One region of the Glutamicibacter sp. BS14 genome, then DNA from elsewhere that is predicted to be linked to it. Evidence: predicted binding sites of a transcription regulator. Region 1 holds the regulator's gene; the other holds the start of a gene.

Region 1 (5,203 bases):
CACCGGGGACTACCAGGCCGTCGGCGGCCACGATCTTCTTCGGATCTGCGGTCAGTTCCACTTCGGCACCGGCGGCTTCCAAAGCGCGCACAGCGGAGCGGACGTTGCCGGACCCATAATCCAGGACAACTACTGTTTTCTTTTCCACTTACAGTGCACCCTTCGTGGATGGGATCTTGTCGCCCATGCGCTCATCGCGCTCTACCGCTTCGCGCAATGCGCGCGCGAAGGACTTGAACTGCGCTTCAACGATGTGGTGCGGGTCGCGACCCGAGAGCACCTCGATGTGAGCACAGATCTGTGCGTGGAAAGTGATGGCTTCGAAGACGTGACGGGTCATCGAACCGGTGAAGTGACCACCGATCAGGTGGTATTCCTGGCCCGCAGGCTCGCCGGAGTGCACGAGGTATGGCCGGCCCGACACATCGACTACCGAACGGGACAGGGCTTCGTCCAGTGGAGCGTAGGAGGTGCCGAAGCGGCGGATGCCGGCCTTGTTGCCCAGTGCCACGCGCAGTACTTCGCCAATGGTGATCGCGGTGTCCTCGACGGTGTGGTGAACGTCGATGTGGGTATCGCCGGTTGCACGCACGGTGAGATCGATGAGCGAATGCTTGGATAGCGCAGTCAGCATGTGGTCGTAGAACGGCACCGAGGTGCTGATCTCAGAGACACCGGTGCCATCGAGGTCCAGTTCAACGAATACGGACGATTCGCTGGTCACGCGTTCCATGCGGGCGCGACGTGCGCCAATCAATTCGGCAGACATGTCTTCCTTCGCTTGTCTTTGATTACTTCTGCGAGCCGAGCAGTTCGGCAAGTCGTTCCAAGAAGGCTGTGGTTTCCGATTCGGTTCCTGCCGTAACACGCAAGGTTCCCGGGATTCCATTGTCGCGGATGATGATGCCGGCTTCCAACAGGCCTTCCCAAATCTTGTGGGGGTCTTCGACGCCACCGAAGAAGACGAAGTTGGAGTCGGAGACCGATGGCTTGAGGCCAAGTTCCTTCAGGCGCGCGACGATGCGGTCCCGCTGGGACTTGATGTCCTCGACCTGGGCCAACAGCAACTCGATGTTCTTCAAGGCCGCGATGGCGGTTGCCTGGGTCACTGCCGACAGGTGGTACGGCAGTCGCACCAAGCGGATGGCATCGGTGACTTCTGGCGCAGCGGCCAGGTAGCCTACGCGCGCACCGGCCAGGCCGAAAGCCTTGGACATGGTGCGCGAGACAATCAGCCGCTGGCGGCCTTCGAGCAGGCTCAGCGCCGAGGTGGTGCTGGCCAAGGAGAACTCGGCGTACGCCTCATCCACGATCACCATGCCGTTATGCTCGCTCATGGCTTCATATACCGCGGTGATGACGTCCAGGCCAAGGGCCGTGCCGGTGGGGTTATTCGGAGAGCAGAGGAAAACGATGTTCGGCTTGTGCTCGCGAACCTGTGCGGCTGCGGAATCGGCGGACAACGTGAAATCTGCGGCGCGTTCACCGGCGATATATTTCGTGTCAGTACCACTGGCAAGCAGCGGGTACATGGAGTAGGTTGGGCCGAAGCTCATCACGGCACGGCCGGGGCCGCCAAAGGCTTGCAGGATTTGCTGCAGGATTTCATTGGAACCGTTAGCGGCCCAGATATTGTCCTTGGTGAGCGAGTGGCCGAGGTAATCGGCTAGGAGTTCGCGAAGCTCGGTGAACTCGCGGTCCGGATACCGGTTCAACATTGCCGCCGCCTTGGCCACCTCTTGTGCAATGGCATCGACGACTGTCGGTGGCAACGGATGGGTGTTCTCGTTGACGTTCAGCTGGATGGGCACGTCAATTTGTGGTGCGCCATAAGGGGATAGCCCGCGGAGATTCTCACGCAAGGGCAGCTGACTCAAAAGTTCACTGCGGTCATTCACGCATCAAGTCTACGTGCGCAGCGCGCCTGCCGGTGAATCCGCTACGGCCACAGGTAACAAACTCGAAGCAGGCTGGGGAAGCTAGCCGGCAAGGACCGGAATCGACAAGGTTTCGCCAACCTGGATTTCGCTGCCGGTCAGGGCATTGAGTTCGGCGATGTGGCCCACTGCCGAGGTCACGTCGTAACCGGTGGCGTAATCCCGGGCCAGGCTCCACAGCGTATCCCCTGGAATAACGGTGACATCAACGGTTCCGACTCCAACAGGAGTATCGGCTGCGGCATGCGCGTCAGAGGCAAACATGGAGATGAAGAAAGCTGCGGCGATGGTGAGTGCGAAAATGGGCATACCCACAAGCACGGCCCATCCGCGACGGTTGATGCGGATCTTCAGTGGTGCCTGGGTCTGATTTGAGTCAAGTGCGACGGTTGCCATGACTTTGTCTCCTCAAGAAATTCAAGTGATGCGAATTTGTATTCGAAAGCGTAGATTCGAAAACTTATTCGAACCTCGTATATCTGTTCTAACAGAGGTTTGCGGAACTTGTCCAGAAGTTTTCGAACAAATCTTTGAAAGAAGCTCGCTTATCTACTAAGATTTCGAAGTAGACGAGCAATGAAAACATCTCACCATCTAGCGCCGACAGTTTGGACTTACGAACTTTCGAATGATTGCTAGGGAAGGCAAAATCTCATGTCAGCTTCACAACGCACTCCCCGATCGAATGCACGTTCGCTGACGATTCGCCAAAAGAAGATCCTGGAGACGATCCAGCGGTCAATCGGCAAGAACGGTTATCCACCATCGATGCGTGAGATTGGTGACGCAGTAGGGCTCAAGAGCCTTTCGAGCGTCACCCACCAGCTGAGCCAGCTGGAAAAGCTCGGCTATATCCGTCGAGATCCACGCCGTCCGCGCGCAATGGAAATCCTGCTGCCTCTGCAGCTGGCCGAAGACGCCGAGAAGGCCGAAGTTTCGAAGCCGGTCGAGCCAGATGCCAGCGAAGACGCCAAGATCATTGAATTGAGCACTTCCGCTGACACCACCATGGTTCCCCTGGTTGGCCGTATCGCTGCCGGCGGTCCGATCCTTGCCGAACAGTCCGTCGAAGATGTTTTCTCGTTGCCTCGTCAGCTCGTAGGCCACGGCGAACTGTTCATGCTCAAGGTTTCCGGCGATTCAATGGTTGACGCTGCGATTTGCGATGGCGACTGGGTAGTTGTCCGCCGCCAGCAGACGGCGGACAACGGCGACATCGTAGCTGCCCTGCTCGATGAAGAAGCCACGGTAAAGACTTTCCGGCAGCGTGACGGGCATACCTGGCTGCTTCCGCAGAACTCGCGCTACGAACCAATTTTGGGTGATGCCGCAACGATCATGGGACGCGTCGTCTCGGTGATGCGCTCGCTCTAGAATACGTACGGTCATTGCGCCGGTGCTTGGCACCAGCGCAATTCTCGTTTAACCCGCTATTGGCCGGCGTTCAGCTCGAATTGAGCGGCCGCCGAGAAGATCATCCAGCGTTGGATTGCCGCCGAAAGCCGGCGTGGTTCCTGGTCAGCCAGATGGCGCGCCGTTGCCATGACCAGCCTCCTGGCCTGCTCCCGGCTCCGGGCTTCTATGCGGACATCATTACCGGCGAGGGCCAGATATCGGCAGAGTATCCCCGCGAACAGGTTGCCGTCTCCCCCGCTGTTGAACGAGAGGACCCCGGCAGCAGTTGACAGCGATTTCGTGGTGGCATCGATCAGTACTTTAGCGTGAGCCAGATCAGCAGGCTCGCCAAGCTCAAGCAATGCCCCGAGCACCAGGCCCTGGTTATAGGTGTAGACCGCTGGTTCCACGGCGTGTCCCTGCGTGGTCAACCGAAGTCCGTCCAGATACAGTCCTCGCTCCACGCTGAACAGATTCTTTTCCAGCCACTGGAGAAGCTCTCGCGCGGTCTCTTTCTCCCCGGTACGGGCAAAGAACAGTGCCGCCGGCGCGTTGGCTGGCGTGTTCTTGAAATCCCGCTTTCTGGACCAGTACAGGCCGCCGTCCAGCACCCCATCCATGCCGGCATGGAGCTGCCGTCCCAGCGTCCGAACTGCCGCCTCGGCAGGACGGCTCCTGTGTCCCGTCACCAGCTGCGTGAACTCTGACAGGCGGCCGCTGGCCAGGGCAAGCCAAGCCATGTCGTCGAAGAAGTAGTTGGGCAAGATCCCGAAGTTTCGAATTCGAATGCCGCGCAATAGGCCGTTGGCCCGGGCAAGCGCTTCGCGCGCCCGGTGTTCGTTGCCTTCGTCCCAGTACGATCGGCCCTCATCGATGATGGCATCCAGATAGTGCGCCTGCCACCAATAGTTCCACTCCGCAAGCGGGTGCGCGAAACCATTGAGATTGCTGAGCATGCTTCCGTCGCGCAACCGATGCGCTTTGCTGTAGCTCTGTCCAATCCACGTTCCGGGCAACCCCATGAGGCGATGCCCGAACCGCTGGTGGGTGTCGATCGCGGCTTGGTGCGCCAATTCCTGCATGGACTCCATGGTGCCTTCCGATTCGAGCTTCATCAGTTCTTGTCACAGACCTTAGTGCATCTGGAAGCATCATGCTGGTACCGGTTAAAGAACTTGAGCTGTCCCGAAGGACAGCTCAAGTTCATACTCTGGCCGCGGCTATTTCCCGCCCGGGTTCAATCGCTTGAGAACACCAGTGATGACCTTCTTATCGACAGTCGGCCACATCGGCGGCAGGGTAGCTTTCAAGAAGCTGCCGTACCGCGCCGTGGCCATGCGCGAATCAAGGATCGCCACAACGCCCTTATCCCCGACCGAACGAATCAAGCGCCCAGCACCCTGGGCCAGGCGAATCGCCGCATGGGTGGCGGCAACCTGCATGAAGCCATTTCCGCCATGCTTGGCCACGTCCTCGGAACGGGCCTTGGAGATAGGATCATCCGGGCGCGGGAAAGGAATCTTGTCGATGATGACCAGCCGGCAAGAATCGCCTGGCACGTCCACGCCCTGCCACAAGGTCATGGTTCCAAACAGGCAGGTGTCGCGTTCGCTGCTGAACTGTTCGACCAGCGACTTCATGCTGGCTTCACCCTGGCACAAGATTTCCACGTCCAGGCGCTCGCGCAAGATGCTTGCCGCTTCCTCGGCGGAACGCTTGGAAGTGAACAGCGCCAAGGCGCCGCCACCGGAGGCCTTGATGAGATCTTCGATCTCATCCAGCGTCTCCGCCGCCAGTTGGCGTCCTGGCTTGGGCAGGTGCTTGGCCACGTAGAGGATGCCCTGCTTGGGGTAATCGAAAGGGCTGCCAAC
Region 2 (5,203 bases), 1.3 Mb from region 1:
CGGTGCAGATTCACGCATTGCGCGGCAATTGGGAGCAGGCGGATCTGCACCTACGCAAGTCGTGGGCACGCACCGGCAGCTATGCCATTATGGAGATGCCTTACCGGATGGCGCGGGCCGAGATTGCCCGGGCGCAGGCAAACCATGAAGAGGTTGTGCGGACGCTGGAACCATTGCTTCGGCTGGACCGTACGCAGGGCATCGACCAAGCAGGTTTCTGGACCTGGCAGGATACATACGCCATGGCGCTAATCCGTTGCGAACGCCTGGATGAAGCAGAAAAATTCGTACAGCCGTTGCTGGAGAGTGCTCTCGCTTCAGGCCACCAGAGCGGAGCCGCTCGATTCCTGAGCGTGCAAGGCACCTTGCTGGCAGCCCGCGGTGATATCGACGCAGCCCGTTTGGCCTTTGAAGATGCCATCCGCCGTTTGGAAGGCATCGGGTCGGTCTACCACCGGGCAAAAATTGATTTCTACTACGGGCAATGCCTGCGCCGAGCCGGCAAGCGAGCCGAATGCGTTGCGCCGTTGACCCGCGCGCTGGCGATTTTCACGCACTTCGATGCATCCGTGTACATCGACCGCTGCACTCGTGAGCTCCAGGCAAGCGGAACCGGGATGCTGCGCAGGGAGAGTGCTGACTGGTCGACGCTGACGGCGCAGGAACAAGCCGTGGCCAAGCTGGTTTGCGAAGGTGCAAGCAATCGACGTGTCGCTGAAGAGCTGTATATAGGAACCAAGACAGTGCAATACCACCTGACCAAGATCTACACGAAGCTGGCGGTCTCAAACCGTACTGAGCTTGCTGCGCTGGCGCGTTTCGACCTTGAAGGATAGTGCCTTCCGACTGAAAAAAATTTTCATTCCCGAGGGCAGCAGAACCATGCGGAGTTCGAGTTGACCTACGCGCTGTGACTGTAGATTTTTTTCATTCAGCACGAATCGCTTGAATCGAACGCGGCCGGGATTCTTGATTCAGGCCGCGTCCAGCATTGCAACCAGACTCAAAGCCGTTGCTCCTGCGAAGTATGGGTGGTGTGGTGGTGCTAGTGACTGAAAAAATTTATCGCTCGAAATCCAAATCAGGTACTGGCTCTAGCTGGTTTCGGTTCCGGGCAGGCCCTCATCTTGGCCGAGCCCCAGTACTCGCCGCACTTCGGGGGTCAATTGCACCTCGCAGGCCGCAGCCTCCTGGGGACGTTGAGGACAACGATCGTTGACATGATCAAATTTCTCCACGTTGTCCACGCTCTCGGGAACCGTGATTGACCGCAGCCCGTGCGGAGATACCCACGTCTTGGAGCCATCCGGGCAAGCGAAGACCTTCCAGCCAAGCGCGTGCTTGTACATCTGATGCTGCTTGCACAAGAGATGAGTGTTCTGCCGGGTAGTGTGGCCGCCCTGTCCATACGCTTCGATGTGATCAATTTCCGAACGATCGGGCAGGCGGCGGCAACCAGGGAAACCGCAATGCTGGTCGCGGTAACGCAGCAAATCGCGCAACCCCTGGGAAGGCCGATATTTCTTGGGCTCCACATCAATTGCGGCTCCCGTCCACGGGTCGGTCAGAACGCGCTGGAACGACGGAGCATCCGCGGCGATTTCCAACGCTACGCCGATTGGGATCGGCCCGTAACCTTCCAAATCAGCGAGGGCGCGAGCGGGATTCGCGAGCATTTCAATGGCTGGGATCGTGATGGCAACCCGTGGCTTCAGCGGCATGCCTTCCATTCCGGGCCAGCCATGCAGATACACGTCCGCAAGCACATCGGCTTCAACCTGCGTTTGCGTGCGCAGATCCTTGGAATCAGTGATCTGGGCGGCTGCCTGCTTTATCGAGTTGCGAATCGAATGGATGACATCAGCGCGGTGATGCAGCTGCAAGGTAGCCATGCCATTCTCCTCATTCCACACCTTGAGATTACGGGCTGCGAATGCGTTCTTCTGCCGGTTCTCTGCCGAATTGGGATTCATCCGGTCGTGAAAGCGACGGGCCCGCTGGTAGACGGTCTCGTCGCAGGCTGTTCTTGCCAGAGGCAGCAAATTTTCCTCCATGTGGCCGACCTGCTCCGGGGAAAGGTCTTGCGAGTATTTGACGATGTCGTGGGCGGCCTTAACGGTAATCTCACCTGCAGCGAGCGCGGCAAGGGTGGCTTTGCAGGCGTGGCGCAAGCCCTTGGCATGGAACATCCGCTTGCTGGCTTTACGGACGGATTCGCGCAATGCGACAGCTGACTCAGCTACGAAATTGGAGTTGATGACCTGCTCGCTGCCACGGTCTATGCCATAGTATTCGGCACTCTTGCTGGCTTCGGCTTCCTCGTCTGGGGTGTGGGCATGCTCGGTGGCAATCAGGTCATTGAAGGACGCGCTGACCTGCTCGACTCCGTCTGCCAGTAAAACGCAGATAGCGGCTTCAGCGCTGCTCATCAGGCGTTGGAGTTTCTTCAGGCGTTCCAATGCGTCTCCGGGCCCATCCACGGGGCCCGCATTGAATAGTTCGTCGGCAACCTGCTTGATGGGTCCGAAGAACAACTGGTGCTCGCGATGGGCGTCGAGCGCTGACGCTCTGTGCGACTCCATGCGGGTGCCCGGCGGGCGCAGTGGAAGGCGATGTTCATCGTCGTGATCGTCTAGATATGCGGGAATAGTCATAGTTAACGTTCGCGCAGATTATCGACAGTATCTTCTGGTTCGAAACCAATTGTGGATAAGTTCTAGAAAGTTTATACGAATGCGATTAAGCGTGATTCCGGCGCGAAAATCGCTAGATCAGGGAAGGCAGTAATGGGTGCCGTGCTAGTTGCTAGTTGGATGCAGGGGGCGCGGCGGGCGGGTGAAGGCAGTTCGGATGCCAAAGGCTGCCATGGCTGCGAGTATGGCAAAGGCGAGGACGCTGGCCATGTACAGGGGTGCGGCTAGATCCGCGGCGGCATCGGCGTTCCAATCGGCAAAGGTGTCGCCCACCGAGTTCATATTGGCGAAGGAAGCGAAGAAATAAGCCGGTGCGCCTAAGGCAATGATCAGGCTCCAAGCTCCGATAGCCGCCCAGGCGGGCAGCTTGCGTCCGGCGGAAACTACCGGAACGAGCCAAGAAATGGCGAGGGCGGTTCCAGTGGCTGCGAAGACCCACCCTCCAAGCGAGTCGTAATTCTGGTCCATTGAGGCCATCTCGGAAATGGTTTCATCGAGGGAGAGTCCACTTGCTGCGGTCACGGCCCAATTGTTCATGAGCAGTGAGCCGTAAGCCGCGTAAGCCACGATCATGGCGAACCCGGAGATGGCTAGAAGTTTACGCATGTCAGTAGCCTAACAGTGCACTAGTCAACTCGGTGGGATAACCAATACGCGTATGAGTTGGGCGTCCATGCTACTTCCTTGCACGATCAAGCTGTCCTGAGGCCAGCTGCCTGTATTCCAGTGCAAGAATCCGTGAATCAGATGCCCTTAGTCGGTAAGGTGCATTATGTGCCGATCGGGAGCCCAAAGCGATCGCGCGAGCGATACCACCCAGCGCCGCAATGAGGCGCCAACCGTTAGAAGGAGACTAGGGATGATCTTCACCAAAAAAGGCGACGCCGCAGTTCTGGCCAAGCTCAGCACAGCTCCAGCACCCTATCGCGAGATTGCCGAACGGCTTCACACCATAATCATGCAGAGCGCACCATCGCTGGAGCCGATCGTCCGCTGGGGACTTCCGTTTTACGTCCGGGATGGCAAAGACGTCTGCTACATCAAGCCTGACAAGGACTTCGTAGCTTTCGGTTTTGGAGAAGTCGTGAATCCTGCCTACGAGGAAGGCTCCCACATGCATCCAGTTGCATGGACTATCACCTCGCTGGATTCTGCAACGGAAGACAGGATCCGGGACCTGGTGAAGAAGGCCGCGGGCTGATCCCGAGCAAGCTAGCTGGCCGCAAGATGAACAGTGCGCCCGCTGCAGGCAGCCGCATTGCCTGGAGTCCGTCCTCAAGTGCGCCGAAGGTCCCGGCAGCGTCATTGCTGTCGGGACCTTCCGCTTCGCGTCGGTAGTACTGTGGGCAATAGCCTAGGCGGCAAGCATCGAGATGCCGTGCTCCTCTTCTGGTATCCATCCGGTCCAGGCCCAGTGGTTCTGGGGTTCGCTGGCATCGGCAGCTCGGTGCGCGATGGATTGGGGTTGGAACTTCCCGGCTGGATCGTTCAGTGTTGAAGCATTCATGCTGCACTCCCATTGGATTGGCGGGTGTTCGCCCGTTCGTCGAGGTTCCGAGTACGGCAACGGCGGGGGTCCGGCCAATGCTGCCGGGACCCCCGCCGTGTTGAGGCGCGCTGGGGCTTACTTCACAGGGTCGAGCACGAAGTCGTAGGTGACCTGCTTGCCGTTGCCTGATGCTGCTGGCTGCACGTCGAGCATCAGTTCCGGCTTCACCGCGGTGGCGATGTCGTCGTCGTTGTGCGCATCGCCCGGGAAGTACAGCTGGGCGGTGAGCAACTCGTGGCCCTCGGCGGAGACCTTCAGGTGCAGGTGCGCTGGGCGCCACGCGTGCCAGCCGGCGGCGGCGATCAGCTGGCCGCAGGCGCCGTCGGTCGGGATCTGGTACGGGGCTGGCTGCATGGTGTTGATCTGGAAGTTGCCTTCCTCGTCAGCAATGAAGGTGCCGCGCAGGTTCCACTCGGGGATGCCAGGGGCGAACTGCGAGTAGAAGCCCTCTTCGTCTGCGTGCCACAGCTCGATCTTGGCGTTCTTCAGCGCCGAGCCGTCGGTGGAGCGGACCTGGCCCTGGAAGAGCAGGTTGGTGCCCTTCTCGTCCTCGCGCATCGAGATGGTGGCAGGGGTGTTCTGCGAAGGCGCTTCGGGCACGTAGTAAGGGCCTTCGATCGAGCCCTTGTTGCCTTCGCGGTGGTCGGTGGCGACCTCTTCCACCGAGTGCTCCAGCCACACGTCCAGGAACAATGGCCATTCGCCGTCGTCGCCAACCTTGATCAACCATGCCTTCAGGGCATTGAACTCGTCGTAGCTCACGCGCTCTTCGAGGATGATGTCGTTGGCGGCCTTGACGAGCTTGGAAGCAAGCATGTTCACGCGCTCGGTGGAGGTCGCGATGCTGCCGAGCTTGCCGGAGTTGCGGAAGCTGTCGGTGGCGGCGTTGCCGGACTTGGCTGCAGTTGCGTCTGCTGGAGTTTCAGTGGTCATGGTGACTCCCCTAAATTATGTGGTGTGG

What was found. Region 1 encodes LexA, which represses DNA repair genes until DNA is damaged. Its sites were predicted from a motif close to TCGAACANNTGTTCGA; they were not measured.
Region 2: a site for LexA is predicted at 2,718-2,733, ahead of AC1Z36_RS03335 (HNH endonuclease signature motif containing protein). Genes of this name have one in related genera too.

The regions. Positions count from the first base shown of each region.
Region 1 covers NZ_CM167801.1:3,179,632-3,184,834, forward strand. Annotated here, with positions in the region: gene hisH (imidazole glycerol phosphate synthase subunit HisH) at 1-148, opposite strand, end outside; gene hisB (imidazoleglycerol-phosphate dehydratase HisB) at 149-769, opposite strand; gene AC1Z36_RS15045 (histidinol-phosphate transaminase) at 792-1,898, opposite strand; gene AC1Z36_RS15050 (LysM peptidoglycan-binding domain-containing protein) at 1,980-2,333, opposite strand; gene lexA (transcriptional repressor LexA) at 2,592-3,311, shown strand; gene AC1Z36_RS15060 (glycoside hydrolase family 76 protein) at 3,368-4,447, opposite strand; gene AC1Z36_RS15065 (ATP-dependent DNA helicase) at 4,553-5,203, opposite strand, start outside.
Region 2 covers NZ_CM167801.1:698,887-704,089, forward strand. Annotated here, with positions in the region: gene AC1Z36_RS03330 (helix-turn-helix transcriptional regulator) at 1-836, shown strand, start outside; gene AC1Z36_RS03335 (HNH endonuclease signature motif containing protein) at 1,095-2,654, opposite strand; gene AC1Z36_RS03340 (hypothetical protein) at 2,799-3,299, opposite strand; gene AC1Z36_RS03345 (DUF1801 domain-containing protein) at 3,553-3,894, shown strand; gene AC1Z36_RS03350 (hypothetical protein) at 4,048-4,200, opposite strand; gene catA (catechol 1,2-dioxygenase) at 4,318-5,175, opposite strand.